Regions from separate parts of the Paenibacillus sp. FSL K6-1096 genome, predicted to be linked through region 4. Evidence: predicted binding sites of a transcription regulator. Region 4 holds the regulator's gene; each other region holds the start of a gene.
The links. The regulator Rex, encoded in region 4, represses fermentation and respiration genes when NADH is low (regulators of the CRP and FNR family bind a similar motif). The targets are predictions, from matches to a motif close to TTGTGAAATATTTCACAA.

Region 1 (7,938 bases), 2.6 Mb from region 4:
TCGCGATTTCCCATGATGCAGCGGAGCCGGTGGCTTATAATTTCTACGACGGCAAGGAGAAGCTGTGTGTGGCGACCGATCTCGGGTATGTCAGCGATAAGGTGAAAGCGGCCATCTCCGATGCTGATGTGCTGGTGCTGGAATCGAATCATGACATTGAAATGCTGCGGATGGGGCGGTATCCGTGGAATACGAAACGGCGGATTCTCGGCGATCTGGGCCATCTGTCCAATGAGGCGGCAGGCGCAGCGCTCAGCGAGATTCTGACGGGACGGACCAAACGCGCCTATCTGGCACATTTAAGCAGGGACCATAATATGATGGATCTGGCGAAGATGTCCGTGCGCGGGGCGATGGAGGACCGGGGCTGCTTTTATAAAGACAGCGAATTCCGGCTCTGCGATACCTACTATGACCGGCCTACGCCATGGGATAAGGTGAGCCAGTCATAAGGCGGTCAATCTCGGTCACCTTGTGCTCCAGCTCCTGGCGGGAGAATACCCCTTTATCAATCAGCAGCTCAATCATCGCATGTTGAACGAGAATCAGCTGGTAGTGCTCATCCTTCAGGTCACCCAGCTTGCCGATAAACTGTACCAGATCCATACTAGCTGAAAAAGACTCCATTGTCTCCAGCCCTCCTTAGGAAATCATTTGTTATGTGAGAGTAAATTATTTACAGCTTTTTTACACAGAAAAAATGTGGGCCGCACCGCTGCCTGTGATACAATCAATATAAAGCGTTCTAACACTATTGTAGTCTTTTAAGTTGCAAAATATTCCTTATACAAGCGTTTGATATTTTGGTAGCTTGCAAGAATAAGAGACATCCCTTGCGCTTAGAACCCACAGAAATGTGGTGAATAAATCATGTGAAACCTTTTAGCACTTCTTGAAGTCTAAGAGATATAGCAGTTAAGCTCGGGCGTGGTTGCTTGGCGTTCAGGTCATGAATGCAGTGGCAATAGAGGGGAGAGAAGGTAACGTGGGATTATTCGATGATGATTTCTATTCAACCAAGGTGTCACGGCGCAGAAACGGCAAGTCCAAATCCTCCGGCGGATTCGCGGATGGCAAATGGGCGGTCCGTAAATCAAAGCGGTCCCTGGCAACGTGGCAGGTTGCGCTGATCTGCTCGCTCTGCAGTGCGGTGGTAGCCGTCCTGCTGTTCGGCACGGTAACAGGACAGTTCACCCGGGAGAAGGCCCAGGCTCCGGTGATTATTGATAAAGTGGCTGCCAGCAGCTCCGACCCCTATGACCGGATCATTCAGGCCGCGGCACATGTCCGTCCGGCGGTAGTCAGCATTATTAACCATAAGGAAGATAACAAGGAACTCAATATTCTCGATGAATCGGCATTAGGCTCGGGAGTTATCTATAAAAAAGACGATAATAAGGCATTTATCATTACCAATAATCATGTGATTGAAGGCGCGGGTAAGCTGGAGATCGTAACGGTTGACGGCGAGACACGCAAAGCGGAGCTGGTGGGTGCAGATAAGGTCAGCGATATTGCAGTGCTCTCTATTGACGCCAAAGGCATCCATACGGTTGCAGAGATCGGTGATTCCTCCAAGCTGCGGCTGGGCGAGACCGTTATTGCCATCGGCAATCCGCTGGGGCTGGGTGACACGCTGACCTCAGGCATTGTCAGCTATACGGAGCGGACGATTCCGGTATCCCTGAATCAGGACGGCGTATATGACTGGGAGCAGGAGGTCATTCAGACCGATGCCGCCATCAATGAAGGCAATAGCGGCGGTGCGCTGGTTGACCTGAACGGCAAGGTGATCGGAATCAATACGATGAAGATCTCCGATACAGGCGTAGAGGGTCTAGGCTTCGCCATTCCGGCCAACCATGTGATGGATACCGCCAATGAGCTGACGGCCAAGGGACGGATTGCCCGTTCGTACCTGGGTGTGTATTCGGTGGATTTGAATAATCCGTATGTGCCGCTGGCCGAGGATCAGCGGAAGGAGCTGAATCTTCCGAAGACGGTCACCGACGGTGTCGTGGTGCTGGATGCTGTTGGACCAGCGAAGGAAGCGGGTCTGCAATTCAACGATGTGATTACGAAGTTCGATGACAAGCCGATTACCTCAACCCTGGCCCTGCGCAAATATCTGTACGATCATACCAAGATCGGTGACAAGCTGAAGATTACCTTCTACCGCAACGGTGAAGTGAAGCAGGCGACCGTGAAGCTTTTGGAGAAGCCGGGAGAATAATTTGGGAATTGCCTGTATATAATAGTGAAGCAGTCACGATCAAGGAAACGGTTCAAGCCGTCCCCTTAAAGAATAAATAAGGGGGCGGGGCCGTTTCAAAAGGGCGGCAACGGGGTAAAGAATAGTATGATTTATGGTTCGTCTGTTTGTCTGGTAGCCCTTACATTGGGAGCAGGACCTGAATAGGGAAAATCCGGAGAAATTAGGATAAGATAGCTTGCCTTTGTTATTGAGGTGTGGTAACATTAAATTACTTATACAGACACAGATTGATACCTAATTCTCGTATTGAAAAGGGCTGTCAACTTGGAACAACCTTTTTCAATGTGTGAATTTTTTCTTTGTCTGAAGATAAAAAGAACATATTAATTTAAATTTGTGGAGGTAACACACATGCAAACAGGTACAGTTAAATGGTTCAACGCAGAAAAAGGATTCGGATTCATCGAAGTTGAAGGCGGAAGCGACGTATTCGTACACTTCAGCGCTATCACAGGCGAAGGCTTCAAGACTTTGGATGAAGGCCAACGCGTTGAATTCAACGTTGTTCAAGGCAACCGTGGACCACAAGCCGAAAACGTTGTAAAACTGTAATTAATTGAAGAACCGTCCCCGCTTGTGAAAGTTGGGACGGTCTTTTTTTATCATAACCGAATAGACTGGTAACCTCAGCTTGCAGCATAAAGGAAGGAGGAACGGCAATGAACTACCGGAAGAAGCCTCTGGAAGAAATACCTGAAGAAAACACCGCAATCTGGGCCTGTACGAACGATGAATGCAACGGATGGATGAGGGACAATTTCTCTTTTGAACATGCGCCTGAATGTCCTCTCTGCCATTCTCCGATGGCCCGCAGCATGAAGATGCTGCCGCAATTGCTTAATTCAAATGGCGATCTCAAATCGCTTAAGAAAGGTATTTCCATTACCTAGACCCATAACCTTTATGAGCCAAGACCTGATACAGGTGAACAAATGTCAAGACGGTGAAACCGTCTTATTTTTTTTGCTTTATGAACGTGATTTTGTGATATTTGTCACAAATTTATTGATTTTAATGCTAAATCAGGGCGTATAATGTGATTATTGTCACACTGCCCTTGCCTGAAATTTGACAGAATAGACGTACCAATAGGGAGAAGGAAGGGGAGACACATGGATACAGTCATGCTGTCACGTATACAATTTGCGTCGACGACAATTTTTCATTATTTCTTCGTGCCGGTATCGATCGGACTAGCGCTCTTGATTGCCATCATGGAGACGATGTACGTCAGAAAAGGCGATGAAGAGTACAAAAGAATGGCGCAATTCTGGGGGAAGCTGTTCCTGATTAACTTCGCTGTGGGCGTCGTCACGGGGATTCTGCAGGAGTTCCAGTTCGGCATGAACTGGTCTGACTATTCCCGCTTCGTCGGTGATGTGTTCGGGGCTCCGCTGGCGATTGAAGCGCTGCTGGCCTTCTTCATGGAGTCCACATTCATCGGAATCTGGATCTTCGGCTGGGATAAGGTATCCAAGAAGGTGCATCTGGCCTCGATCTGGTTAGTTGCCCTCGGCACGATGCTGTCCGCTTTCTGGATTCTCGCCGCCAACTCGTTCATGCAGCATCCGGTAGGCTTCGCAGTGAACAACGGGCGGGCTGAAATGAATGATATCTTTGCACTGATTACGAACGGCCAGCTGCTGGTTGAATTTCCGCACACCGTCCTTGCCGCATATGCTACAGGCGCTTTCCTGGTCACAGGGATTAGTGCTTACAAGCTGCTGAAGAAGCAGGAGGTTTCTTTCTTCCGTAAATCGTTTGAAATCGCGGCAATTGTGGGCATTATCTCTTCATTCGGTGTTGCCGTTGCCGGTCATGCCCAGGCGCAGTACCTGGTTGAGACCCAGCCGATGAAGATGGCTGCTTCCGAAGGGCTGTGGGGCAAGAGCGGAGACCCGGCTCCTTGGACCGTGTTCGCCACAATTGATACTGTGAACAAAACCAACAAGAATGAAATTCAGGTACCATACCTGCTCAGCTTCCTGTCCTACAGTAAATTCTCCGGTGAAGTGAAGGGAATGAATGAGCTGCAGGCCCAATATGAACAGGAATACGGCCCGGGCAATTATATTCCTCCTGTCAAAACAACCTTCTGGAGCTTCCGGATCATGGTTGCGGCAGGCACGCTGATGATCGTACTTGGCGTATATGCGATCTACCTTATGTGGCGCAAAAAGCTGGACAAACCAAATACCTGGTTCATGCGCTTTATGTTCTGGGGGCTGCTGCTTCCGCCGATCGCCAATACTTCGGGCTGGATTATGACAGAGATCGGGAGACAGCCATGGACGGTATTCGGACTGATGACTACAGAGGATAGCGTGTCGCCTAATATTACGAGCGGACAGGTGCTCTTCTCGGTGATCTCGTTCACCGCGATCTATGCGATACTGGGTGCGGTGCTGGTCGGCCTGTTCATCAAGGTGATCCGCAAAGGCCCGTATGCGATGGATAACGAGCACGGCGAATCCCACGATCCGTATAACAAGGAGGGATCAACTCATGCTTTCTCTTAATGAACTGTGGTTTCTGCTGATCGGCGTGCTGTTCGTCGGGTTCTTCTTCCTGGAAGGCTTCGACTTCGGCGTAGGGATGGAAACGCAGATTCTGGCCAAAAATGATACCGAGCGCCGGGTACTGATCAACTCGATCGGACCGTTCTGGGATGCGAATGAGGTGTGGCTGCTTACAGGCGCCGGGGCGATGTTTGCCGCCTTCCCGCATTGGTATGCCACACTGTTCAGCGGCTTCTATATTCCGTTCGTGTTCGCCCTGCTGGCGCTGATTGCCCGCGGTGTGGCCTTCGAATTCAGAGGCAAGCGCGATTCCAAGGCATGGGTGAAGACATGGGATGTCTGCATCTTCTTCGGCAGCTTCCTGCCGCCGTTCCTGCTCGCTGTAGTGTTCGCCAGCTTCATCAAGGGCTTGCCGATTGGCAGCGACATGGAAATGCATGCCGGATTCTTCGATATTGTTAACGGATATACAGTTGTTGCCGGTATTACAGTCGTGCTGATGTGTCTGGTTCACGGGCTGATGTTCACCACGCTCCGCACCATTGGCGATCTGCAGGAACGGGCACGCAAGCTGGCCCGGAAGCTGCTGATCCCGCTCGCGGTGCTGCTGGTAGCCTTCGTTATTATGACCTACACCATGACAGACATCTTCGACAAGCGCGGCGTGCTGCTGTGGATTGTCGTAGTGCTCGGTGTTGCTGCTTACCTGCTGGCCGGATACTTCATGAGCAAGAAGAAGGACGGCTATGCCTTCGGAATGACCGGCGCGGTGATGGCGCTGTCGGTGGCCTCGATCTTCATCGGCTTGTTCCCGCGGGTGATGATCAGCTCGCTGGATCAGGCATTCAACCTGACGATCACGAATGCGGCCTCCGGCCCTTATTCGCTGAAGGTGATGACGATTGTTGCGCTGACCCTGCTGCCGTTCGTGCTGGGCTATCAGATCTGGAGTTATTTCATCTTCCACAAACGGGTTCATGAGAAGGAGCATCTTGAATACTAATGGATAAAAATTTGCTTGGGTATAAAGGAGTAAAGCCTGTCTTCGTGCTGGTTGGCTTCCTTACCCTGGTGCAAAGCCTGTCCATTCTTCTGCTGGCGAAGTCGCTGGCGGAAGTTGTCTCTGCGCTGTTTGCGGGAGAACCGCTGAAGGAACAAGGGGCTAAAGCGCTCTTGTTCCTTCTTGCTTTTCTCGTGCGTCATGCCTGTGCCCTGCTGATGAGCCGGGCGGCTTACCGCTTCGCGGAAGCGACCGGAAGCAGCATGCGCAGACAGATGATGGATAAGCTGTTCCAGCTGGGACCGCGACTGGCTTACGACCGGGGAACAGGACATGTGGTCACCTTAGTGCTCGAAGGCGTTACCAAGTTCCGCACTTATCTGGAGCTGATTATTCCCCGGATGGTCGGCATGGCGGTGACCCCCGCTCTGCTGCTGGTCTATGTGTACACTCAGGATACCTCCAGCGGTGTTATTCTTACCTTAACGATGCCGATCATCATTGTGTTCATGATTCTGATCGGCATGACGGCCCGCAAGCAGATGGACCGCCAGCTGAAATCCTACCGCACCTTATCGAACCACTTCGTGGATTCACTGCGCGGCCTGGAGACACTGAAGTTCCTGGGCCGCAGCCGCAGCCACAGCGAGAGCATTGCCGCAGTCAGCGACCGCTACCGCTCGGCCACGATGCGTACCCTGCGCGTAGCCTTCCTGTCTTCCTTCGCCATGGACTTCTTCACCATGCTGTCCGTCGCTTCGGTCGCGGTAAGTCTTGGCCTGCGTCTGGTCAATGAGCAGATGACACTGGTGACCGGGCTGACGATTCTGATTCTGGCGCCGGAATATTTCCTGCCGGTGCGGCTCGTGGGTGCAGACTTCCATGCTACACTGGACGGCAAGGAGGCCGGGGAAGCCATGAAGAGCATTATCGACCGGGAGACGGTGCAGGCTAAGGTGCTGGAGCTTGGAGACGGCGTGGGCGGAGATCCGGCGGGGAGCTTTTTCACGTGGAACAATAGCAGTGCACTGAGGCTTGATGCCGTAGGAATGAAGCATGAAGCGGAGGGGGCAGCGTCACTGGAGGAGGTGAGCCTTGCCTTCAGCGGCTATGCCAAGGTTGGGATTATCGGGGAGAGCGGGGCAGGAAAATCTACGCTGGTCGATATCCTGGGCGGCTTCCTGCATCCTACGTCCGGCACGGTCAGCATTAACGGAAGCCGGGTCAGTGCGCTTACGGATGAGCAGTGGCGCAAGCAGACGGCCTACATTCCGCAGCGCCCGTATATCTTCAGCAGAACACTGGCGGATAATGTACGGTTCTATTACCCGGAGGCTTCGGAAGAGGCGGTTGAAGCTGCTCTGAACGCTGCCGGACTGTCGAAGCTGGTATCCTCGCTGCCCGATGGCTTGAACGAGATGATCGGCGGAGGCGGACGGTCGTTCAGCGGGGGGCAGGAGCAGCGCGTGGCGCTGGCCCGGGCACTGCTGAGCCGCCGCCCGGTAATGCTGCTGGATGAGCCGACGGCCCATCTGGACATTGAGACCGAATACGAGCTTAAGGAGACGATGCTGCCGCTGTTCGAGGGCAAGCTGGTGTTCCTGGCTACGCACCGCCTGCACTGGATGACCGATATGGATCTGATTGTCGTCATGCAGCAGGGGCGGGTAGCCGAGACAGGCACGCACCGCGAGCTGATTGCCCGCAAGGGTGTCTACTATGGGCTGATTCAGAGTCAACTGGAGGGAATCCATTGAAACGTGACGGATGGTTTGCTCCCTATTCTGCCGCTTATTTCTGGCGGTTCGTGTTAATTGTTGTGTTGGGCGCTTTGACCGTGTTCTCGGCGTCCTCGCTGATGTATACCTCGGGCTTCCTGATCTCGAAGGCTTCCATTCCGCCGGAAAATATCCTGATGATCTATGTGCCGATTGTCGGCGTCCGTACCTTCGGGACCAGCCGGGCTGTCATCCATTATGTGGAGCGGCTGGTCGGGCATGACACGATTCTGCGTATCCTGTCGAAGATGCGGGTCCGGCTGTATCATCTGCTGGAGCCGCAGGCCCTGCTGCTGTCCTCGCGCTTCCGGACCGGCGATCTGCTCGGAATGCTGGCCGATGATATCGAGCATCTGCAGAATGTGT
Region 2 (7,938 bases), 2.2 Mb from region 4:
CGCTGGACCGGATTGAGCCGGGGCAGAAGGAACGGATTTTGAATGATTTTGAGGAGTTCAAGGCTTACTTGGGTAAGCGCATTCAATTGGCGCAGCGGATTGGTCTGAGCGAGGAACAGCTGGCACTGGCCGCCGGCAAAATCGCCGATTATCTGGCCGCCTACGAAGAGCCCCGGAACAGCGAGGAGAAGCTGCTGCTGGAGCTCTGGAGAGCGGGCAACAAGGACGAGCGCCATAAGCTGGCACATATGCTGGTGAAGATGGTGCAGCAATAACAGCGGCGGTTGAATACGAGGGATATACGGCAGGCGGTTCTGCACTTGTTGCGGAGCCGCTTTTTGGCATTGGCAGAAATCTTGTGACAGCGCTGAGTTCCCGATGAACGCTCTTAACTTCAGCCACTTGCTGTGTAGAGGTGCATGGTTTTGGTTCTTGGCTGCGGATAGGATACAATGAAGGAGAAAATCTACAGCCGAAAGGATGGAAGCAGGATGTCGATCTACAGTTTTGCCGCTGTTACGCCTTCGGGCACAGAGGTGTCCTTGAAAGACTATGAGGGCAAGGTGCTGCTGATTGCGAACACGGCCAGCCAGTGCGGACTCACTCCACAATACGGAGAGCTGCAAAAGCTGCATGAGCAGTATGCGGATCAGGGACTGGTGGTCCTCGGCTTCCCGTGTAACCAGTTTGGCGGCCAGGAGCCGGGAACCAGCGAGGAGGCGGAGGCTTTTTGCAAGCTGAATTACGGAGTGACGTTCCCGGTGTTCGCTAAGGTGGATGTCAACGGGCCTGAGGCCAGCCTGCTGTTCCGGTATCTGAAAGGCCAGCAGCCGGGTGACGGGGAGAGCAGCGATATCCAATGGAACTTCACGAAGTTCCTGGTGGACCGCAGCGGTCAAGTGATTGCCCGGGTCGAACCGAAGCAATCGCCAGAGAGCATGAAGGGGCTTATCGAGAAGGCGCTGGCACCTAGCTGAAACCGGTTGAATGGTACAAGGAAGACTTAGGCCCTGCGCTTTGCAGGGCTTTTATCAATCATAATTCTTGTCGGCGCTGCTGTTCGGCCGGTATGAAAATTATCCTTGAATCTTTTCAGAGACAATGTATCCTTTGAAGAGAATGCTTCTTGCATTCCTTGGATAGGGAGCGCGCATACAGAACTGAAGGTTGCAGGATACTAACGGCAGGAGGGTTACATAAAGGCATGAGGTTAATTACAGAGGTAGCGGCGGCAGCCGGGATTAAGGAAGAGCATCTGGAGTTGTACGGTAAATATAAAAGCAAGCTGTCCCCGTCGCTGTGGGCCGAGCTGAAGGATAAGCCGGACGGGAGGCTGGTGCTCGTTACGGCGGTGAATCCGACTCCGGCAGGTGAGGGCAAAACCCTGACCACCATCGGACTCGCCCAGGCGATGAATGCGGCCGGGGTCCGGACCGTAGCTGCATTGCGGGAGCCGTCACTGGGCCCCTGCCTTGGCATGAAGGGCGGTGCGACCGGGGGAGGCAAGGCGCAGATCGTTCCGGCCGATGAGATTAATCTGCACTTCACAGGCGATATTCATGCGGTGACCGCAGCCCATAATCTGCTCTCGGCGATGATTGACAATCATCTGTTCCAGGGTAACAGCCTGGGGCTTGATCCGCAGCGGATCGTGTGGAAAAGGGTTATGGATATGAACGACCGCAGCCTGCGGAATATCGTGACCGGACTTGGGGACGGCAATGGAACGGTCCGGGAGAGCGGCTTCCAGATTACGACGGCCTCCGAGATTATGGCGGTGCTGTGCCTGTGCAGCGATCTTGCTGATCTGAAGCAGCGGCTTAGCCGGATTCTGGTCGGTTATGACCAGCAGGGGCAGCCGGTCACAGCGAAGCAGATTGGGGCGGTAGAGGCGATGACTGCGCTGCTTAAAGAGGCAGTCAAGCCGAATCTGGTGCAGACGCTGGAAGGCACACCGGTGATTGTGCACGGCGGACCGTTTGCGAATATTGCCCACGGGTGCAGCAGTGTGATCGGGACCCGCTACGCGCTGAAGCTGGGCGAGGTAGTGGTGACGGAGGCGGGCTTCGGTGCGGACCTGGGAGCCGAGAAATTCATGGACATCAAGTGCCGCCAGGCCGGGCTGACGCCTTCCGCCGCTGTGCTGGTGGTGACGGTGAAATCCCTGAAATATAACGGCGGCGTCCGTAAGGAAGAGCTGTATGAAGGCAACCGTGCCGCACTGCTCTTGGGATTGTCCAATATGGAGCGTCACATTGAGAATCTGCGCAAATTCGGTGTGCCCGTGCTGGTGGCACTCAACCATTTTGAAGGCGATGCGCCTGCTGAGGTGGAGGATGTGCTGGAGGCTTGCCGGCGGCTGGACGTTCCTGCTGCGGTCTCCAAGGTATGGGCCGAAGGAAGCGCGGGCGGGCAGGAGCTGGCTCAGGCGCTCAAGACGCTGCTGGCGCAGGAGGAAGCTGTGCATTTTGCACCGCTATATGAAGATCACCTGGATATTCCGTCCAAAATCAACCGCATCGTTACCGAGATCTACCGCGGTGCCGGCGTGGCCTTCTCTCCCGCAGCGAAGCGCAGTCTTGCGGCCATTGAGCGGCTGGACCTGCACCACCTTCAGGTCTGTATGGCCAAAACCCCGTATTCCTTCTCGGATCAGCCGCGCCTGCTCGGTGCGCCGGAAGGCTTCACCATGGGCGTGCGGGACATCACTCTGTCTCTTGGCGCCGGCTTCGCCGTGGTCATCACGGGGAACATGGTGACCATGCCGGGCCTTCCCGCCAAGCCGGCGGCCGAAGGGCTGCTGGTGGATGAGGACGGCGTGATTTCGGGACTGGAGTAAGCTGCTTTTTCGTTGTGCTTGACACTAATTTGGCCTCACTTTACCGCAGGTTTGCTGCGGGGGTGAGGCTTTTTTGTATGCTAAATACCGAATACAATTGGCTTTTACTGTCCAATCCACATAAAAAGCTGCGGAGATCGAATCTCACGCAGCTCTTAAGCATTAATGCTTTTGTTTCAGTTTGTCCAACTGCTCCATAGAAAGTCCTGTTAGTTCGGCAATGGTAGGAAAATCCATACCTTTATTCATCATATTCTGGGCAATTACTAACATTCCTTTGGCCAAGCCAATGGACTCGCCTTCTGCACGGGCCCCTTCCAACATGGAGGCTTCGTCATGCAGAGCTTTTTGTCTCATTTCATACATGCGTCGTGCTTCTGCATTCTGGCTTAAATATTCCAGTGCGGTCATCGCTTTACTCAAAGCTGGTTCATTCACCCTTAACACCTCCCAGTTTGTTGTATCTTCACTTTTCAGGAATAGCAGCCAGTTGAGTAACCCGCCCTCATTCGGAATGTGCTGCAAGTTCAGCTTGGAGAGCTCCATGATGTGGATTTCAATGTCGTCAATCAGTGTGATGCCGCTGTGATCTTCCCGCAGATGAAAAATGTTATGGTAACGGTCGTTAGGCAGAATAGAGAAATTAAGTATATTGATGGTGACACATTTTCTAAGCTTCTTGTAGGAGTGTCCTTCTTCAAGCTGCCCGGCATACTGCTTGCTCCAATAGTACAGTGTGCGCTTTTCATTATCGTACTTATTAAATAACTGCATTTCCACATTAATAAGCTTTCCCTCGGCTGTTTTGGCCTGAATATCGAAGATCGATTGTTTATCACGTGGAGAGTCTTTATCTGTATATGGATTCATGAGAACGATCTCAGTCAAAGGTGGCTCTCCAGCCTCCATGAAAGTTCTGTTAAGAAAAGCCAGCAGGATATCCTTGTTTTCTTCACTGCCAAATATGCGTTTGAAGACAAAATCATTCTTGGGGTCAAGCAGATCGCGCATCCGAATCAACTCCAATCCTTATAGTCAATATTATACCATGATTACCAGTTCTGTTGCATATTGACGCCCTGCTGCTGCACATGAAGATTCCCTCAAAACTAAAACAATCTTGAATTCCATTAAGCGTATTTTCACAACAGAATTTATTGTTTAACCGGGCAGTGACTAGGGGCAGCCGCGCAGGTCAGCAGGGACATGTTCTCTCCAGCCCCTTCCTGCTCCTGGCAGACATAATGCCCCACCTCCAGGGGAAACTAAAGCAACGGTGAAAATTACGCGGTGTTATCCATTTTGCCTAGTCCTTCCGGTGAGCTTTATAAATGATTAAAATTTGAAATTGTGAACAATGTGAGGAAAATCACAAAAGTGCTTGTAATGTGATAAATATCACAATATAATCAATGTATAAAGTGAAAACAATCACAAATACAAGTTCTTATACACACAGTCATAAGCACAGACAAATAAGCTTTACACCTGGAGGAGGAAGAAATCATGAAAGTTGCAGTCATTGGATGTACCCACGCCGGAACGGCCGCTATTGTGAACACCGCCCAGTTATACCCGGATGCCGAGATTACGGTCTACGAGCGTAACGATAATATTTCGTTCCTGTCCTGCGGTATTGCCCTGTATGTCGGGGGAGTCGTCAAGGACCCGCATGGATTATTCTATTCTTCGCCGGAACAGCTGGCTGCGCTGGGTGTGCAGACGAAGATGCGCCATGAAGTAATTAACGTGGACACTGCCCGCCGGACGCTGAAGGCCCGCAATCTGGTCACTGGTGAAGAGCTCGAAGATACGTATGACAAGCTGATCATGACCACAGGCTCATGGCCGGTTGTGCCTAAGCTGGAGGGGATTGACCTGGAGGGCATCCTGCTCTCGAAGAACTATCATCACTCTAACACCATTATTGAGGAAGCGCAGAAGGTGAAGAGAATTACAGTGGTTGGCGCTGGTTATATCGGGGTGGAGCTGGTGGAGGCTTTTCAGATGAACGGCAAGGAGGTTACGCTGATCGACGGGGAAGAGCGGATTCTGAGCAAGTACCTGGATGAAGAATTCACAGCACCGATTGAGCAGTCGCTTAAGGATCACGGGATCAAGCTTGCGCTGGGCGAGAAGGTGGCCTCCTTCGCCGGTGAGAACGGCAGAGTAACCAAGGTCATTACCAGCAAAGGTGAGCATGAGACGGATCTGGTCATTCTCTGCATCGGCTTCCGCCCGAATACGGAGCTGCTGAAGGGTCAAGTTGATATGCTGCCGAACGGCGCGATCATGGTCAACGATTATATGCAGACCAGCCTGCCGGATGTGTACGCTGCCGGTGACAGCTGTGCGATCCATTACAACCCGACGGGTAAACACGCTTATATCCCGCTTGCCACGAATGCTGTCCGCATGGGAACACTCGTCGCTCGCAATCTGGTTGAGCACACCATCCCGTACATGGGTACGCAAGGAACATCTGGCATCAAGATCTATGAGGACAATATTGCCGGAACCGGCCTGACGGAAGAAGCCGCTAAGGCAGAGGGTATGGATACAGAAAGTGTAATGCTGGTGGACAACTACCGTCCGGAATTCATGCCAACCTTCGAGCAGGTTCAGGTCAAAGTGGTCTACGAACGCACCACCCGCCGCATTCTCGGCGCACAGATTATGTCCAAGATGGACCTGACCCAGTCGATCAACACAGTATCGGTCTGCATCCAGAATAAGATGACCGTAGACCAGCTGGCCTTCATCGACTTCTTCTTCCAGCCGCACTACAACAAGCCTTGGAACTTCCTGAACACCGCAGGTCTCCAGGCACTGCCGAAGCCAGCTCCCGTCAAGGAGCCAGTCCACGCTTAACTATACTGTCACCCCGGAGCCCGCTAAGGGCTCTTTTTTTTGGGAGTCCCCGCAAAGTACCTGAGTCATCATCCAAGCTAAAGCCCCACTTTGTGGGGTTATTTTGTGCACTGCTCCATTATCAAAAAAAGGGGTTTCACTCTCCTAAATGCTCTCTTAACACCATTTTTCTGCATAAATCAGTGCATGAAGCCGGCTTTTGTGGTAAATTTGACATGTCAGTGAAAACTTTCACTTGGTTTTTTGGATAGTGATTTTTATCACGTTAATGTGATTGTGATCACGTTACAATGGCATAAAGGAACAAATTTTAAGTAATTAGAAGGGGATAGGAATCATGGCTTATAACAAACCGCAGGCAATCGCTGAAGTGACGGTGGAGAACGGAATTAAGAAGGCGCATAATCCGCTCAGCACTGTACTCATTCTCGGTTTCCTGGGAGGAGCGTTTATTGCGCTCGGATTTTTGCTGGATATTCGCGTCATTGCCAGTGCGCCCGCTGAATGGGGGTCCATTGCCAACTTCATCGGAGCAGCGGTGTTCCCGGTGGGACTGATCCTGGTGCTGCTGGCCGGAGGTGAGCTGCTGACAGGCAATATGATGGCGGTGCCGCTGGCATTTATGGCGAAGAAGATCTCGTTCTGGGAAGTAATGAAGAACCTGGTACTGATCACGCTCAGCAACCTGGCAGGTGCGCTGTTCGTGGCTTACTTCTTCGGGCACATCGTTGGTCTGACCTCAGACGGCGCATATCTGGAGAAGCTGGTAAGTATGGCAGAGCACAAGATCGATGCTTCCTTCCTGCAGGCCTTCATCTCGGGGATCGGCTGTAACTGGCTCGTTGCCCTGGCTGTATGGCTCTCGTATGGGGCAGATAACTTCAGCGGCAAAATCCTCGGCATCTGGTTCCCGACCATGGCCTTCGTAGCCATCGGCTTCCAGCACGTTGTAGCCAACATGTTCCTTATCCCTGCTGCGATCTTCGAAGGGCATTTCACCTGGGGCCAGTATTTCGGCAACTTCGTTCCGGTCTGGCTCGGCAATCTGACGGGCGGTGCAATCTTCGTCGGTGCCGCGTACTGGATGGCCTACCTGCGCAAGGAACAGGCTCCCGCAGCTTCTGCTCAAGGCGTTCCTGCTGCCGGGCTGAAGAAGCACGCTTAACATAATAGATCCGGCCGGGCGCTGTCCGGTGTGGCTTCAGGCACTTCCTGTTTCTCAGCTTCCTTCTATTGTTAAGGGGAGAGAGGCGGGGAGTGTTTTTGCATATACAAACAAAATTCACCGTGTACTCCGACTCGGGGGAACGAAATCGGGATTCACGGTGAACCAATTAGGGAGTGTTTCATATGCATTATTACCCTGGCCTCCGGCTGCCGAATCAGCCTGGTTCCAGTAATTTTCTTTACGTGCAGAAGGCCGGGTTATAGAATAGAAATAACGCTTGTCAGGAAAGGCTTGGCGGGTGTTTTTCAGCAGAAGGTTTCAATCGTTACACGCGATAAAGCGTTAATGCGTATGCTTGATCTCCGCCCTGTTTTGGGATGATACTGGATGGATTGATGACAGTGACATTACAGGGGATGACAGACAAGCGATGAGATTTCTGCAAGCCTATCCGAAGGAAGTTAAGGTCTTCCTGATTGCAAGCTTAATTAACGCAACCGGCAGTGCGCTGATGTGGCCGCTGGTGACGATGTATGTATTCGATGAACTGGGACGCAGCATGACCGATGCGGGATTCGTTCTGCTGGTGCAGTCCCTTGGCGGAATTGCCGGGCAGCTGCTCGGCGGCTCTCTGTACCACAAGGTTGGCGTCAACCGCCTGATTGTCGGTGCGCTGGCGATGAATGCCCTGATGCTGTTCGCTCTGCCGTGGGCAAGCGGCAACTGGAGCCTGTTCATCGTTGTAATGGGGCTGGTGGGGCTGTTCAACTCCCTGTCGCTTCCGGCGATTCAGGCTTTCATTGGCTTCCGGTTCGCGGAGCAGCGTGCAGAGCTGTTCAATATTATCTATGTGGCGAATAATATAGGGGTAGCTCTGGGGACATCGCTGAGCGGCTTCCTGGGCAATTATATGCTGAGCTTTGTGCTGAACGGGGTGACCTCGGCGGTATTCGCGGGCTTTTTCTTCGTCTACCTGCGCAAGGTGGGCTCAGCGCCTGCACAGGATCATGGCACCAGAAGACAACCGCAAGGCGGGATGTCCGGCTGGCGGCTCATGGGC
Region 3 (7,938 bases), 2.6 Mb from region 4:
ATTGATGACGAGATTGCCGCAGATAACCGGGCAGTGGGACTGATCGCGCTGCTGATCTCCGTCTCTCTGTCCTACGTAATTGGCGCTTCTATATTCTAGACGGGGGAGCGGAGCTTATGAAGATTCTGGTACGGATTCTGTTCGTGTCCGCTCTGGCGTTCCTGGCGGCCGGCATCATCTATTTAACAGTGAATTGAACCGAATGTGAGATATGAAGGAGATAATTACAGATGGAAACAACAGTATGCCCATGGTGCCATACCGAGATTGTATGGGACGAGGAGTTCGGCCCGGAGGAGACTTGTCCGCATTGCAACAATGAGCTTAGCGGTTATCGCACGGTGACGATTGGTGCCGAGGATCTGGAGGATGAAGAGCCGGATGCCACTGACAGCTCTGCAGATGATGAGGTCAGCGATGACCATCTGTGGGATGACGAGGATAAAGACGGTGTGGTGCCTATCTTCAATACGCTGGTCCAGTTCGGCGATGATTATGACCTGAAGCGTTATGAACAGAGCGTCTCGGAGATTCTGGCCGCACAGCTTGAAGCGCCGGAATGTCCGCAATGCCATGAGCTGATGCTCCACTCCGGTAAGCAGCAGGTGGAGGGCTTCACTCCGGCAGCGCCGGAAGCGCTGGGCGGCGGACCTGTTCTGAAAGCGCCGTTCGCGCTTAATCTGTTCGTATGCCCTTCCTGCTTCCATGTACAGCACAGCCTGGCCCAGGAGGACCGCATCCAGCTGGTCCGTAATCTCAGCAAGCCGGCCGAATAATTAGCGTTCATGATTTCCCTGCCGTCTGGACATCTTAGTTAGAGATGAGTAATCAGAGGGCAGGGAGGATTAGCATGACAAGTTCAGTTCGGAGACAGGCAGCGCTGCTGCTGGCCGTAGGCGGACTCTATCTGCTGGCTACGGTGCTTGCGGGAACGTTCCTGAATGTATACCTGTGGAAAAGCCGCCAGAACTTCGCCATGATCGGCTGGTTCACGGTTGCCCAGCAGTTGGCCGTAGGCTTAAGCTTCTGGCTCGGAGGCAAATGGGTGAAAGAGCATAACAAAATGAATGCCCTGCGGCTGGGACTTGCCGTATCGGGCTTTTTTTATTTGCTGGTGCTGTGGCTGCGGGGAGATGCGGTCCATTACATCTGGCCGCTGGGCGGAATTCTCGGCCTGTCCATCGGGCTATACTGGCTGGCCTTCAATATTGTGTTCTTCGAGATCACGGACGCCGTGAACCGGGATTTCTTCAATGGCTGGATGGGGCTGCTCGGTTCCCTGACCGGCATTGTCGGCCCTTGGGTCTCCGGCTGGATGATCTCCTTCTGGCACGGCGAGCGGGGCTACCGTATCGTCTTCATGCTGTCGCTCTGCATCTATGGCGTCGCTGCGGTCCTCAGCTTCGGCCTCCAGCAGCGTCCGCGCGGCCAGGCCTACCTGTGGCTGGAGCCCTGGCAGGAGCTGCGCCGCAAGGGCAGCCCGTGGAGACCGGCCGCAGCGGCGCTGATGTTCCAGGGCATCCGCGAGGGCGTGTTCTCCTTCCTGCTCGGGCTGCTGGTCTACATTGCCGCCCAAGAGGAGAGCAAGCTGGGGCAATACGCGCTGATTACCTCAGCCGTATCCCTGGTCAGCTATTACGCAGCAGGCAAATGGTACAAGCCCCGCGCCCGCCGCAGCGGTATGCTGGCCGGCAGTCTGCTGCTGACCGCCTTCATCCTCCCCCTGCTGTGGAAGGTCAATTACACCACCCTGCTGGTGATGGGCATTGGCACCTGGCTAAGCCTGCCGCTCTATATGCTGCCGATGCTCTCTACCACCTTCGACCTGATGGGCGTCACCGAGGAGAGCGCCGGCAAGCGGGTCGAGCTGATGGTGCTCCGGGAGCTCAGCCTCATGAGCGGCCGCCTCCTCGGCCTGCTGATCTTCATCGCCGTCCTGTCGCAGAGCCAGTCCCTGCGCACCATCACGCTGCTCATGCTGGTGCTGGGCGCCGCGCCGCTGGGGAGCTGGGTGGTGGTGCGGGGGGTGTTGGAGCAGAGGGGGAGGGTATGATTGTTTTATTATTGACATCTTTCCCCCACTACTTCTTACAACACCCTAAACTCATTCCTACAAAACTCAATCAAGCCGTCCCGCTTCATCCATGCCAGCTCTCTGGATAGGGCGCTGCGGTCTACGTCCAGGTACTCGGCCATGGCTTGCCGGTCAAAGGGAATCGTAAAGGTTTCTGTTCCAGCTTCACGCATAACTCTTGTTAAATAAGTTAGGACCTTATCGCGGATAGTCGGCATAATCAGACAATCGTTCCGGTCATGCAGTTCTAACGCGCGTTCAGCAATACTGTCAAACAGATTGCCAAGTAATTGTTCGTGCCCCATACATAGCTTCGTGCAACGGCTCAAGATGTTTTGGATCGGAATAAACAGAACCTCAAGCGGTTCTAAGGCTTTCACTGACATCGGGCATCTTCTTCCCCGGCTAGCTGCTGTGAGAACAGCGGTATATCCGCCCGGATAATGGAGGGATACAATAATTTGTTTTCCCGTGGGGCTGAGTTTCGTGCTTTGAGCGGTACCCTGCAATATGATGCCGAGATCATCCACGTAATCGCCCTCACGGACAACCATCTCATCCTTTGCATATTCTTTGTGTGTGGCTGACAGATATTTAAGCATTTGGGGAATATCACTTAAGGAAATTCCGGCAAATAAACGTGATTGACATAGGGAGTCTAAGTTGTTCATGAAGACTTCTCGTTGCATGTGCAACATCCTTTTTCTTTTCACTATACTATATTAATCATACATACACACGAAGTTTAGCCGTCTTGTCTAATGTCAGAACGGAGGAAGAACCATGCAAACGAAAGAAGATTCAATCAAAGCGAGAAACCGGCTGTTATCATCAAAGGTTATTAAAAATCTGCAAAACAGAAAATTTGAGGCTTACTACTGTGACAACGCCATAGAAGCTGCGGAAAAGGCAATATCCTTAATTCCGGAGTATTCTTCGGTATCTTGGGGCGGGTCAGTCACGCTTGAGGAGATCGGACTGCTTGACCGGGTACGTCAAGGCAGTTATACCATCATTGACCGTGATACAGCGCAAACCATGGAGGAACGTTATGATCTCATGCGCCAATCTCTTTTGTGCGACACCTATTTAACCAGCTTTAACGCCGTTAGCGAAGACGGGATACTGGTCAATATCGACAGTGTGGGCAATCGGACGGCAGCGATTACTTTTGGACCGAAAAGTGTGGTAGCTGTCGTTGGGATGAATAAGGTGTGCAAGACCGCAGAAGATGCAGTGATACGAGCCAGAACCTATGCGGCCCCTATTAACGCAACCCGTTGTTCGAGTTCATCCAGCCCATTCCTGCATTCGCCGCAAAAAACGCCCTGCCTGATCAACGGTGCCTGCGGAGATTGTAAATCGGATGATTGTATCTGTTCTTATATCGTCGAAACCAGAATGTGTAAAACAGCGGGGAGAATAAAGGTTATCCTCGTTGGTGAAGCTTTGGGATATTGAGGTCGGAAATTTCGTGAATAGCGGCTAATGGATAGGAGAAGATCTCCTGTATTCCAGGCCGCTATTTTATATTTTAGGAGGAAAAGTTCTTCTAAAGTTAGACTGAATAGCTGACACAGAATATACTGAAAGGAGCAGTATTAGAACAAATTCCGGAGGCAACCACTCAAATGACAATTGCCGAGCTAGACTTAATTGAACAACTCATGACAAACGCTATCTCCAAGGCTGATTTCTTACAATACTTCACAGTGGATGTTGTGCAGAATCCGAGCTATGTGCTGAAGCTGTTGGGGGAGGCTTATACAGGGAAAAGCGCTGAAGAGGTCGAATATTCCTTATTCATCGGTTTCTCGTTTGATCTCTTCACCAAAGATTACGTGGACATCCTCTGTAAATTGATCGAGTCGGATTGGCATGTTCAGCATGAGAATATAGCGGGGATTCTGCAGAAGCTGAAGTCGCCTGCCAGCGTTGAATCCCTGTACGCTGCGGCAATCACACCTCTCAATTATTTAGAATATGACGATTCCTATGCATTAGCGGTAAAATGTATCTGGGCGCTCGGTGACATTGGCACGGGGGAGTCCAGACGTAATTTGAAGCTCCTTGCCGAATCTGATAATGAGATTATCCGAACCAACGCGCTGCAGCAACTGGAACGGACGGCCGACGCAGCAGACAAAATAATCATGGCCCATTACAATAAGCAAACAGTCAGAGTCTATCAAGCGTATAATCACACAATTGCCGATGAGGCAGTGAGCCTTGGGCGATTCGGGCCTTCTTTTAAAATCGATAGAATGACTTGGATCAAGCCTTCTTTCTTATGGATGATGTACCGGTCGGGCTGGGCGACCAAAACGGATCAGGAACGGATCTTGGCGATTGATATTACCAGAGAGGGCTTCGATCATATTTTGTCACAGGTCGTTCTGTCCTCCTATGACCGTGACCTGTATGCTTCCCGGGAGGAATGGCAGACGAAATTACAGGCTTCCCCGGTGAGATGCCAATGGGACCCCGATAGAGATATCTATGGGAATAAATTAGCGCGCAGAGCCATTCAGTTAGGTCTCAGGGGCGAGATGGTGCATAACTATATTCATAAATGGATTGTGGAGATCCGCGATATTACAGAGTACGTAGCCGATACCAGAGCGGCGGTACAATCCGGGAAGTTCAGCGCGGAGCTGTTGCCGCAGGAGGAGCCGTACCCTTTGGAGAATTCTATCAAAAGAACTTTAGGCATACTGGCAAGGAGAACCTATGAACATTAGAGTGTTGATTGTAGAGGATGACCCGATGGTAGCGAAGTTCAACCGCCATTATCTGGAGCAGGTGCCGGGCTTCGAGTATGCTGGCTGGGCTGCTACAGGGGATGAAGCGATGACGATGCTGGAGAAGCAGCGGGTGGACCTGATGCTGCTGGATATTTATATGCCGCATACAAGCGGGCTGCAGCTGCTCTCCACCCTGCGGGAGCAGGGGAGCAAGGTGGATATCATTGTGATCTCGGCGGCCAGCGACAATGCGAGCATCCGCAAGGCGCTGCAGAACGGGGCGGTGGATTATCTGATCAAGCCGTTTGAGTTCGCCCGCTTCCAAGCGGCCTTGTCGGCTTACCGTGAGGATTATAAGCTGATGCACAAGGAGCATCTCAGCCAGGAGCAGCTCGACAAGCTGCTGCGTCATTCGCAGGGGGCGGAAGAGGACAAGCCGGCAGTGCTGCCTCTGCCCAAAGGGCTGGCGGAAGGCACGCTGGAGAGCATCTGGAACACGATCCATGAGCTTCAGAGTCCGGTATTCTCCACGGAGGATATCAGCAGCCATGCGCCGATCTCGCGGATCTCGGTGCGCAAATACCTGGCTTTTCTGACCGAAGCGGGCATTCTGGAGATGGAGCTGAGCTACGGGGCGGTCGGCAGACCGGTGTATATGTACAAGGTGAAGCCTGAAGGACACCAGTTGATCAGCAAATATATCTAATATGAAAAGCTCTACGAATAAGCAGCAATCAATTACCATATGGAGTCACGGCTGCGTTAAGCGGACCATGACTCCATTTTACTTCATGCACGCAGCTAGCGCATACAGGGTCACTCGAAGGCCTGATGCAGGGCCAGCGGCTGGAACGGGTTGATGATTTTGTAGGCGGCGAGGTGCGGGTTGTTCATATCATTGTCATAAATAATCATGTGCTGGTCACCCTTCAGGATGATGTCGAAGCGTTGCTTGCGGTCAGCCTGGACGATGGTAATATAATAGCTGTGCTTGTTGCCTGTGCTGACATTGCGGGCGGATTTCATCAGGCGGACGCCGGAGAAATCATCATAGATGCGCTTAATCGCCTCCGGTTCTGTCACCACAATATCCTTCTGCTCACCGGGAACAGAGGACAGGCGGGTAATTTCCAGTGCGGCGATATCCTCCAGGCGGAGGGTCCGGGCAACCATGCTCCTGAACGAAGTGTAGCGGCTTGCGGTGTAGGTCATCAGGGAGACGCCCGCAGCAGCCAGAATGGCACCGGCAAGCAGGTACTTATTGCTCTTTTCCATAGGTTCTGTTCCTCCTAATGATACGGATGTGTAAGCTCCAATTATAAAACTTCAGACGCATTCAAGGCAAATGTGCTTACTTTATTTACTATAACCATTTCTTTAATTACTAAATATTCAAGCGCGCTGACATTCAGGTTATGATAATTGTGAAAATATGCACAAACCAATTGGAGGAGAGCTTGAATGAACAGAAAGAGCTGGGCAAGTCTGCTGGGCAAAGGGTTGCTGCTGGCAAGTCTGCTGGTGTTGCCTGCCTGTAACAGTGACAAAGGGGAGTCTACAGACATCGTTATTATCGGGGGCGGCGGAGCTGGGATGACCGCAGCGCTTGAAGCACATAGCCAGGGAGCCAAGGTCATCCTGATTGAGAAAATGCCGATGCTTGGCGGCAACACCGTCCGCGCGGAAGGCGGGCTGAATGCAGCAGGAACACCTTATCAGGAGGCGGCCGGAATCAAGGACAGTCCGGAGCTGCATTTCGAAGATACCATGAAGGGCGGCAAGAATCTCAACAACCCGGATCTGGTCAGAACGCTGACGAACAACGCAGCAGCTTCGGTGGAGTGGCTGAAGGAGAACGGTGCGGAGCTGTCGGAGGTAGGACGCGCAGGCGGAGCCAGCGTGAACCGGATTCACCGTCCGAAGGGCGGCGAGGCGGCCGGGAATTTCATCGTAGTCGCACTGAAGAAGAAGCTGGAAGAAGAGAAGATTGACGTAAGAATGCAGACGACTGCCAAAGAGATTGTCAAGAATGATGAAGGCGTAGTTACCGGAGTGAAGGTGACCGACAAGGAAGGCAAGGAGTACACGATCAACGCCAAATCCGTGATTCTGGCCGCTGGCGGCTTCGGAGCCAATATGGATATGGTCAAGAGCTACCAGCCGCAGCTTGAAGGCTTCTCCACCACCAACCATCCTGGTGCAACCGGTGACGGAACAACGATGGCTGAGAAGATCGGCGCCAAGCTGGTGGACATGAAGGAAATTCAGATTCATCCGACCACCATTCCGGGTCAAGGCGTGCTGATCACCGAAGGGGTGCGCGGAGACGGTGCGATTCTGGTCAACAGTGAGGGCAAACGCTTCACGAATGAGCTGCTGACCCGTGATGTGGTGTCCCAGAACATTCTGGCTCAGCCTGGAAAGGTAGCTTACCTGATCTTCAATGATGAGCTGCGCTCCAATCTGAAGGCAACCGAGGTTTATTTCGGAATGGATCTGGTAAAAGAAGCCGCAACACCTGAAGAACTGGCTGCCCTGATTGATGTAGATGCGAATACGCTGGCCGAGACGGTGAAGACATATAACGGCTTCGTCGCTTCCGGCAAGGACACAGAATTTGAACGTCCCGATCTGACATTGTCTCTGGCCCAAGGCAAATACTATGCAATTCAGGTAACACCGGGAATTCATCACACGATGGGTGGCGTAGCAATTAATCCACAGGCTCAGGTACTGGATACTAATGATCAGGTTATCGCAGGGCTGTATGCAGCAGGCGAGGTTACCGGCGGGGTCCATGGTGCGAACCGTCTGGGCGGTAACGCATTGGCTGATATCATCACCTTCGGACGGATTGCCGCAGACGAAGCCGTGAAGACGCTGAAGAAGTAGAATATATAGGAGGAATTAACAATGCAGAAGTGGATGAGAACCATGCTGTTCCCGGCGGTAGCCGCAGTGAGTATACTTGTAGCGGGATGCTCTTCGTCTTCCGGGCAGTACGTGGACGGAACGTATGATGGAACAGGCAAGGGCGTCAAGAGCGACATTAAGGTAGCGGTGGAAATCAAGGATGAGAAGATCGAAGCCATTACCGTGCAGGAGCACAAAGAGACTCAG
Region 4 (7,938 bases):
CGGTTCGGCAGGCTGTACCCCTCACCGATGGCGCTGCCGTCAGAGAAGCGGTAGAAGCTGTAATAATAACGCCCCTCTTTTTGGTAAAAGAGCTGCCAGGCGTATTCCCCGTTATACACTCCGGGGAGCAGCCGTTTGATCTTAATATCCGGCATCTGGCCGGCTAACAGCTTGCGCATCTGCGCCTCTGAGGTGCCCTTGCTCAGCTCTTCGGCATAGAGGCCGTTCTCTCCTCCGGCAGGCTTGCCCTCACTTGTGAAACGTACCCATACCATCAGCTCGGTCCCTGCCGCATTGCTTCCGGTCAGCACCCAATAGATCGAATTCTCATCCCAGACCGACTTCTGGGCCTTGGTGATCTCAGTTAATCCGGCCTGTGCTCTGGCCAGTTCCTTGGCTTCGTTCCGCTCGGTCCACTGATCCTTCATAATATAGGCATAGAACTGGCTCAGTCCGAACAGAAGGAGCAGCACCAGGATAATCCCCAGCCAGAGCCATTTTCTCCTCTTCTTCTTCACCGCGTTGCTTCCTTTCCCGTTCTGCTGGATTAACGTTTCAGCAGGCTGTCGAATGTCTCCTGCGCTCTGCGGCGGATGGCTTCTTCATCCAGGGTCAGGCATTGCCCGTGCTTCACCACCTGCTTGCCGTTGACCCACACATGCTCCACATCCTTGGCGCTGGCCGAATAGACGGCATGGGAGAGCAGGTCGGTATGCGGCAGGAGATGCGGCTGGTCAATATCCAGCGCGATGAAGTCCGCCTTCATACCCGCTGCAAGCCGGCCCACGCTGTTCAGGAAGACCGACTGCGCCCCATACTCAGTCGCCATCAGCAGCGCCTCAGGAGCCGGCACAGCGGTTGGATCACCGCTGACTCCCTTATGGATCAGTGCAGCCAGCCGCATCTCCTCAAACATATCCAGATTGTTGTTGCTGGCCGCACCGTCTGTCCCGAGCGAGACCTTAACCCCTGCTGCGAGCAGCTCAGGCACGCGGGCTACGCCGCTGGCCAGCTTCAGGTTGCTGCCCGGGTTATGCGATACGCCAACGTTATACCGGGCCAGAATGCTAATCTCCTCATCGTTCAGGTGCACACCGTGGGCGATCAGGGAAGGCCGGGTGAACATCCCCAGCTTCTCCAGATGCGCGACCGGACGAAGACCGTAATCGGTTACGTTCTGCTCCACCTCATGGCGCGTCTCGGACATATGTGTATGCATCGGCAGATCGAGATCATGGGCGGCCTGCACGAACTTCACGAAGAACTCAGGCGGACAGGTGTATGGAGCGTGCGGCGAGAGCATCGTTGTGATGCGGCCGTCTGCCTTGCCGTGCCAGTTACGGGCAAACGCGATCGCCTCCGCCAGCTTGTGGTTCTGCACCTCTTCCGGGCAGAGGCCGATAACACCGCGCATCAGCACAGCACGAATACCGGATTGCTCTACCACCTCGGCTACCCGGTCCATATGGTCATACATATCGAGGAAGGTGGTGGTGCCGCCCTTCAGCATCTCCAGCACAGACAGCGCCGTGCCCCAGTAGACATCCTCGCCGGTAAATTTCTCTTCCATCGGCCACATTTTCTCCTGCAGCCAGGACTGAAGCACCATATCGTCCCCATACCCGCGCAGCAGGGACATCGCGGCATGGCCGTGGGTGTTAACCAGACCCGGCATAAAGAGCAGACGGCTGCCGTCAACAATCAGAGCCCCCTCTTCATGGGCAGGCTCAGCTTCACCTATGTAAGTGATCAGATCATCCTCTATGGTCATATATCCGCCAAGTACCGGCTGCTTCGTACCCGGCACCAGGAAGCGTCCGTTCTTAATTATTGTCTTATTGCTGCTCATCTTCAGCCTCTTCCTTTCCATCATGCAAATAATAAGCCAGGCTCTGCAGATCGGTAGTGAAGTCTGCGGCATGAATCCGGATATTGGCAGGCGTCTTCAGAATGACCGGCGCGAAATTCAGAATGGCTTCAATGCCGGAATCCACCAGAATATCCGCTACGTTCTGGGCTTCGCTGTCCGGTACGGTAATAATGCCGATCCGGATGCCCTGTTCGCGGATGGTATCCCCCAGCTCTTCCATCGGCTGTACAACCAGGGAGTTGATCTTCTGGCCCACCTTCGGCGGATAGGCATCGAAGATCGCTGTAATCTTCATCGTATCCTTCAGATAAGCATTGTAGTTGGACAAGGCGTGCCCGAGGTTACCGGCGCCTACCAGTGCAACGTTGATCTGCTGGTCCAGCTTGAGAATATGGCGGATCTTCTCGATCAGATACGAGACATCATAACCGATGCCCTTTCTGCCGAAATCCCCGAAGTATGCCAGGTCCTTGCGGATCTGCGCAGGGTTCAGATCAAGCTTCTGTCCCAGCTCCTGGGAAGAAACGGTGGAGATTTCACGTTTTTGGAGATCGTTCAGGAACCGCAGGTACACTGGGAGCCTGCGGACTACGGCCTCCGATATTTTATCCGATTTCATGCTTTCTCCTCCTCGATTATATGAACCGTTCCCCGCCGCCTTAACGAAACGGCTAAGTCAGCCGGGGAGCGGAACTTCAGGTTAACCTTGTCTTCTTAATAATATCAACAGCAGGTGAATTATGAAACCCCGCCTTCGTCCAGCCACTCGGCGATCCGCGGTACCATCTGGTCGGTCCGCATATGCTCCATCTTGGGTCCGGGCAGGGAATACAGAAAGTACTTCCCATAATAAGATTCAATAACCCTGGTATCATAAACTATAACGATTCCGCGGTCCTGCGCGGTCCGCACGAGCCGTCCGAAGCCTTGCTTGAAGCGGATGACCGCCTGCGGAACAGACAGCTTCATGAACGGATTCTTCTTCTGGGCCTGCAGCAGCTCCGACTTCGCCTCGGCCAGCGGATGATTCGGCGGCTGGAACGGCAGCCGGACAATCGCCAGACAGGTCAGCGCCTCGCCGGGGATGTCCACCCCTTCCCAGAAGCTGCTGGTGCCCAGCAGCACAGAGGCGGTGCTGTCCTGGAAGCGCCGGATCAGCTTATTGCGGCTGCCGCCCTCCACGCCCTGTCCAAGCACAGCTATATCCTCAGGGGCCAGCGCTTCCTTCAGCGGGTCATACACCTGGCGGAGCATCTTGTAGGAGGTGAACAGCACCAGCATCCGGCCACGTGTAACGACAGCGGTCTCCGCAAGGGAGCGCACCAGTGTGTCCACGAAGCGTGCATCCCCTATGCTTCCCTTGACGCTTGGGAAGTCGCGGGGAATAACCAGAAGTGCCTGCTCCCGGTATTTGAAGGGAGAGGGCAGCAATGCGGTCATCAGCCGCCCCTGCTCCGCAGCACCGTCAAGCCCGAGGTTGTCGATCATGAACTGGAAGGATTTGTCCACCGACAGGGTCGCCGAAGTCAGAATCACGCTTTTCTTCTTGTCGAAGAACAGCTCGCGGAGTTGGGCGCTGACATCTACCGGAACGGCATACATCTGCAGCGATTTGCCCTTGTAGTTGCCGCTGCCCTCCAGCCAGTACACGATATTCTCATCATTCAGAGTCATGAAGAAGCGGATCTGGTCCCGGATCGAGGCCAGGTCTTTGAACAGTCCACCGATATCCGTGACCAGACTGTCCGCAGAGGACTGGCTGTCCGTGTCACGCATCTCGCTGAGCATTTTGTCACCCTTGCGGATAATGTCGCTCAGGCTCAGATGAAGGGTCTGCTCAAGGGCGGCCAGCTCCTCCCATTCCTTAGGCTTCTTGCCCGGCTGCAGACGCGTCACCAGCTGTCCGGCTTCACCGGCCGCCGCGTCGCTGCGCTCAGGCAGCAGCGCGAAGAGACGCTCGCTCAGGGCATCCCAGGATTCCTTCACGGTCAGCAGGTCCGGATAGATCCGGTCGATGACCCCGCTCCACTCGGCGGCCTGCTCACTGCCGGAGCTCTGCAGCGTCTGGCGGAGCGCAGGCAGCTGGCCGCTGCGGCTGTCCTTGTACAGGCGGGTCAGCGTATGCGCAACTGTGAAATATTTCATCTGCATGCCCAGATGCTTGCCGGCAATATCCTCCAGATGATGGGCTTCGTCTATAACGAGATGCTCATACGCCGGAAGGAGCTGATGACCGGCCTTGACATCCGCGAACAGCTTGGAGTGATTGGTAACTACCACATCCGAGATGCCGGCTTCATGCTTGGCCCGGTGGTAAAAGCACTTGCGGAACCAGGGGCAGGCCCGCCCCAGGCAGGAGTCGGTGTCACTGGCAACTGTCTCCCAGAAGTCGCCGCCCCGCCCGCTCAGGTTAAGCTCCTCATCGTCACCGGTGGTTGTCTGGGTCAGCCAGACGAGCATCTGCGCGGCTGTCAGCGCCTCTTCTCTGGTGCTGGTGAAATCCTTTTTGATCAATCTATGTTCAAATTTACGCAGGCACAAATAGTGCCCTCTCCCCTTGAAGATGGATGCCTTGAACGGGAACGGCACAACACGGGTCAGCAGCGGGATATCCCGCTCATGCAGCTGGTCCTGAAGGTTGATCGTATGGGTGCTGACCATGACCTTCTGCTCATTGCGGACACTGTGATAGATCGCCGGGAGCAGGTAACCAAGCGATTTGCCGGTGCCTGTCCCCGCCTCAATCAGCAGATGCTTATCCTCCGCAAGCGCTGTGCTCACCTCATGAATCATCAGATCCTGGGCTTCACGGCTCTCATATTGGGGAAAAGCCTCCTGCAGCCGCAAGGTGACCTCATCCATATATTCTTCAAAGGTAATATTCTCCAGCGGATTGCCGGTTCCCTCCCCGCGCGGCGGGGCAAGTTCGGTCCAGTCGCCGGCAGCCAGCGCCAGCTGGCGGTAGAAGGTCAGCCCGTTCTCAGGCTGGAAGGTCTCCATCTCCCGCTCCCGCAGCAGACCGTCGAAATACCAGGCCAGGTCGCTATCCTCGTCAGCGAACAGCTCATTCAGCCGCTGGATCGCCAGGAGAGGCAGACTGCGCAGCTCCTCGAGGCATTTGAGCAGCACAAGCGCTGTAGCCAGCGCATCGCTGTCCGCCTGATGGGGCCGATCATGGGCAAGGCCGAAATGGCTGCTGACCGCTCCAAGCTGGTAGGTGCCCAGGGTCGGGAAGCAGATTTTGAGGAAATCAATCGTATCCAGAATCCGGCCCTGAAACGGCAGATAGCCGCAGCGGTCCAGCGCATTCTGCAGAAAGTGAAAATCAAACGCTACATTATGGCCAACCAGGACCACATCATCCAGCAGCGGCACCAGCTCCATCATCATATCCTCAAGCTCCGGTGCCTCCTGCACATCGCTGTCTGTAATTCCGGTCAGGCCTGTGATAAAAGGAGGAATGGGTGCTCCGGGCTTGACGAAGGAACCATATACCCGGGAGATGGACCCGTCTTCTTCAATAATGGCAAGGCCAACCTGGATGATCTCACCCACAGATTGGGTTCCCGTAGTTTCGAAATCAAGCACGGCAAATTTCATTATAAGTTCTATTCCCTTTCACTTGAGACTCTTTATCAGCATAACAGAAGTTACGAAAAAAGGCGATGCACCCCCGGGAAGCGGGTTACATCGCCTAGAAAGAAATGGAGGGCATTAGAGGAGCGACACCAGCTGCTGACCGAACTGGAGCTTCCCGCCCCGCCTGCGGCACACCTCCAGATTCACATTCGGCTCCGGCAGCGCCGGGTCGTGCATCAGGGAGAGGCCGAACAGCTCACTGGCCTCCTGATAACGCTCCTGGGAGGCCCGGATGCACCCCAGCGCATTATAGACCATAGCCTTCAGCTTATTCTCGCGGATCAAGCCGAGCATGTGGTGCAGATGCTCCCAGGCTGCACAGCCATCGCCTTCCTGCAGATAAGCCATCGCCAGGTACAGACGGGCGGCCAGACTGTCCGGGTGCCTGGCCGTGACCTCACTGAACTGCTCGATGCACTTGCGGTACATCAGCAGCTTGTAATAGCCCTGGCCTCTGACAAAAGCATCCATGCCAAGCTCAGGGGCCTCCTGCCCGGGAAGCTCCTCCGGCTGGGTCTGCATATCGGCCTGCCCGCGGAATTCGCTGAGCTTCTCGGCGAAGAGCAGCCATTCATCCATGACATGATCACTGATCCGGTGGAGCATATTATATTTGGATAAAAGCTCATTGCGGCGCTCCCCCTCCGCAGTAGGGTAGTCGGCTTGGATCTCATGCAGCATCTTGTTCATCTCGGCGAATAAATGTTGAAACACCGGACATCCCACCCTTACTGATAATGAAGTCAGGTCAAGCTTGCCTGACTACATTTTTAGCAAGTACGGAGGTCTTCATCCCTGCCATTGATTACATGGCTTATGCCGCGAAGTTAAGCAATGGTCGCGTGAATCTCATGATCGGCCAGCTTGACCGGCTTGTTGTCCGCATCCACAAACACTACAGTCGGCTTGTGTCCGGCCAGCTCCTCTGCCGACAGCATCGCATAGGAGATGATAATGACGGTATCGCCGGGCTGCACCAGGCGGGCAGCTGCGCCGTTAAGACAAATCACGCCGCTGCCGCGCGGGCCGGGAATGACATAAGTTTCCAGACGGGAGCCGTTGTTATTATCCACAATCTGTACCTTCTCGTTCTCCAGCAGGTCTGCGGCTTCCATCAGATCCTCATCAATGGTGATGCTGCCCACATAATTCAGATTGGCTTCCGTGACCGTTGCCCGGTGAATCTTGGATTTCATCATATGTCTAAACAAGGGCGTGCGCCTCCTTGGGAATGAATACGTTATTGTCAATCAGGCGGGTTCTGCCGAACTTGACAGCCAGCGCCATAATGATCTCCCCGCCGGCGTCACTCAGCCGGCTTGCGCCTTCCAGCGGCTCCAGATCAGGGAAGGTTAGAATCTCTGCATAATCAATCACAGCAAGCGGAGATTCCGAGATCACCGATACCAGCAGACCGCGTGCCTCATCCACCGTACGGATGGTGCCGCTGTCGATGCCCTGGCGCACCTCGCGCAGCGAGCGGGAGAGCACCAGCGCCTGTCTGCGTTCTTCATCGCTCAGGTAGACATTGCGCGAGCTGAGCGCCAGACCGTCATCCTCGCGGACAATAGGACAGGCGACAATCTCTACGTTCATATTCAGGTCGGAAACCATCCGGCGGAGCACCGCCACCTGCTGTGCGTCCTTCAATCCGAAGAAGGCATAATCCGGCTGGACAATATTGAACAGCTTGCTGACCACCGTTGTCACTCCATCGAAATGCCCCGGACGCGACGCGCCGCAGAGCTGCGTAGTCAGCGAGGAGACCGATACGCCTGTACGGATCGGCTGCGGATACATTTCCTCAACGCTTGGAATGAAGACCAGGTCTGCCCCCTCACGTTCCGCCAGCGCAAGGTCGCGCGCTTCATCGCGCGGATAAGAGGCATAATCCTCATTCGGTCCGAATTGCAGCGGATTGACAAAAATACTCATCACGACCGTTCCGCTCTTCTCGCCTGCCTTGCGCAGCAGACTGGCATGCCCTTCATGCAGATATCCCATCGTGGGTACAAAACCAATGGGCCCGTGGCCCCCCTGACGCATATATTCAAGCGCTTCACGCAGCTGCGCAATAGTCCGAATCACTCTCATGTTATTTCGCTCCTTTGGCGGCGCTGCCGTATAAAGCTTCCAGCACCGTATCATCTGCCTTGAACACATGCTCCTCCGCCGGGAACGAACGGTCCTTCACTTCCCGGACGTAGCTGCTGATCCCTTCGCGGATCACGCTGCCGACATCGGCGTAAGTCTTGACGAACCGCTTCTCCCGGTAAGGCGAGTCATAGCGCAGCAGATCATGGAAGACCAGCACCTGGCCGTCACAGTAACGTCCTGCGCCAATCCCGATGGTCGGTATGCTGACCGCCTTGGAGATGGCTTCTGCCACTTCCTCCGTGACCAGCTCCAGCACAATGCCGAACGCCCCG

Region 1: the regulator Rex is predicted to act here: its motif matches at 3,258-3,275, upstream of MHI24_RS16210 (cytochrome ubiquinol oxidase subunit I).
Region 2: the regulator Rex is predicted to act here: its motif matches at 5,910-5,927, upstream of MHI24_RS14210 (formate/nitrite transporter family protein).
Region 3: the regulator Rex is predicted to act here: its motif matches at 6,241-6,258, upstream of MHI24_RS24930 (flavocytochrome c).

What each region holds. Positions count from the first base shown of each region.
Region 1 covers NZ_CP150274.1:3,642,384-3,650,321, reverse strand. Annotated here, with positions in the region: gene MHI24_RS16235 (MBL fold metallo-hydrolase) at 1-452, shown strand, start outside; gene MHI24_RS16230 (hypothetical protein) at 421-627, opposite strand; gene MHI24_RS16225 (trypsin-like peptidase domain-containing protein) at 986-2,233, shown strand; gene MHI24_RS16220 (cold-shock protein) at 2,627-2,827, shown strand; gene MHI24_RS16215 (cold-shock protein) at 2,935-3,165, shown strand; gene MHI24_RS16210 (cytochrome ubiquinol oxidase subunit I) at 3,388-4,794, shown strand; gene cydB (cytochrome d ubiquinol oxidase subunit II) at 4,781-5,797, shown strand; gene cydD (thiol reductant ABC exporter subunit CydD) at 5,797-7,551, shown strand; gene cydC (thiol reductant ABC exporter subunit CydC) at 7,548-7,938, shown strand, end outside.
Region 2 covers NZ_CP150274.1:3,196,079-3,204,016, reverse strand. Annotated here, with positions in the region: gene MHI24_RS14235 (DUF3243 domain-containing protein) at 1-275, shown strand, start outside; gene MHI24_RS14230 (glutathione peroxidase) at 492-977, shown strand; gene MHI24_RS14225 (formate--tetrahydrofolate ligase) at 1,205-2,839, shown strand; gene MHI24_RS14220 (Rpn family recombination-promoting nuclease/putative transposase) at 3,002-3,850, opposite strand; gene MHI24_RS14215 (FAD-dependent oxidoreductase) at 4,346-5,710, shown strand; gene MHI24_RS14210 (formate/nitrite transporter family protein) at 6,048-6,875, shown strand; gene MHI24_RS14205 (MFS transporter) at 7,309-7,938, shown strand, end outside.
Region 3 covers NZ_CP150274.1:5,637,504-5,645,441, forward strand. Annotated here, with positions in the region: gene MHI24_RS24890 (DUF350 domain-containing protein) at 1-99, shown strand, start outside; gene MHI24_RS24895 (hypothetical protein) at 231-776, shown strand; gene MHI24_RS24900 (MFS transporter) at 851-2,053, shown strand; gene MHI24_RS24905 (Crp/Fnr family transcriptional regulator) at 2,089-2,745, opposite strand; gene MHI24_RS24910 (lactate utilization protein) at 2,858-3,535, shown strand; gene MHI24_RS24915 (DUF4291 domain-containing protein) at 3,706-4,815, shown strand; gene MHI24_RS24920 (response regulator) at 4,805-5,524, shown strand; gene MHI24_RS24925 (hypothetical protein) at 5,635-6,093, opposite strand; gene MHI24_RS24930 (flavocytochrome c) at 6,280-7,710, shown strand; gene MHI24_RS24935 (FMN-binding protein) at 7,732-7,938, shown strand, end outside.
Region 4 covers NZ_CP150274.1:1,039,130-1,047,067, forward strand. Annotated here, with positions in the region: gene MHI24_RS04650 (DUF5590 domain-containing protein) at 1-518, opposite strand, end outside; gene MHI24_RS04655 (amidohydrolase) at 548-1,849, opposite strand; gene MHI24_RS04660 (redox-sensing transcriptional repressor Rex) at 1,836-2,489, opposite strand; gene dinG (ATP-dependent DNA helicase DinG) at 2,609-5,470, opposite strand; gene MHI24_RS04670 (hypothetical protein) at 5,585-6,223, opposite strand; gene panD (aspartate 1-decarboxylase) at 6,337-6,720, opposite strand; gene panC (pantoate--beta-alanine ligase) at 6,713-7,603, opposite strand; gene panB (3-methyl-2-oxobutanoate hydroxymethyltransferase) at 7,605-7,938, opposite strand, start outside.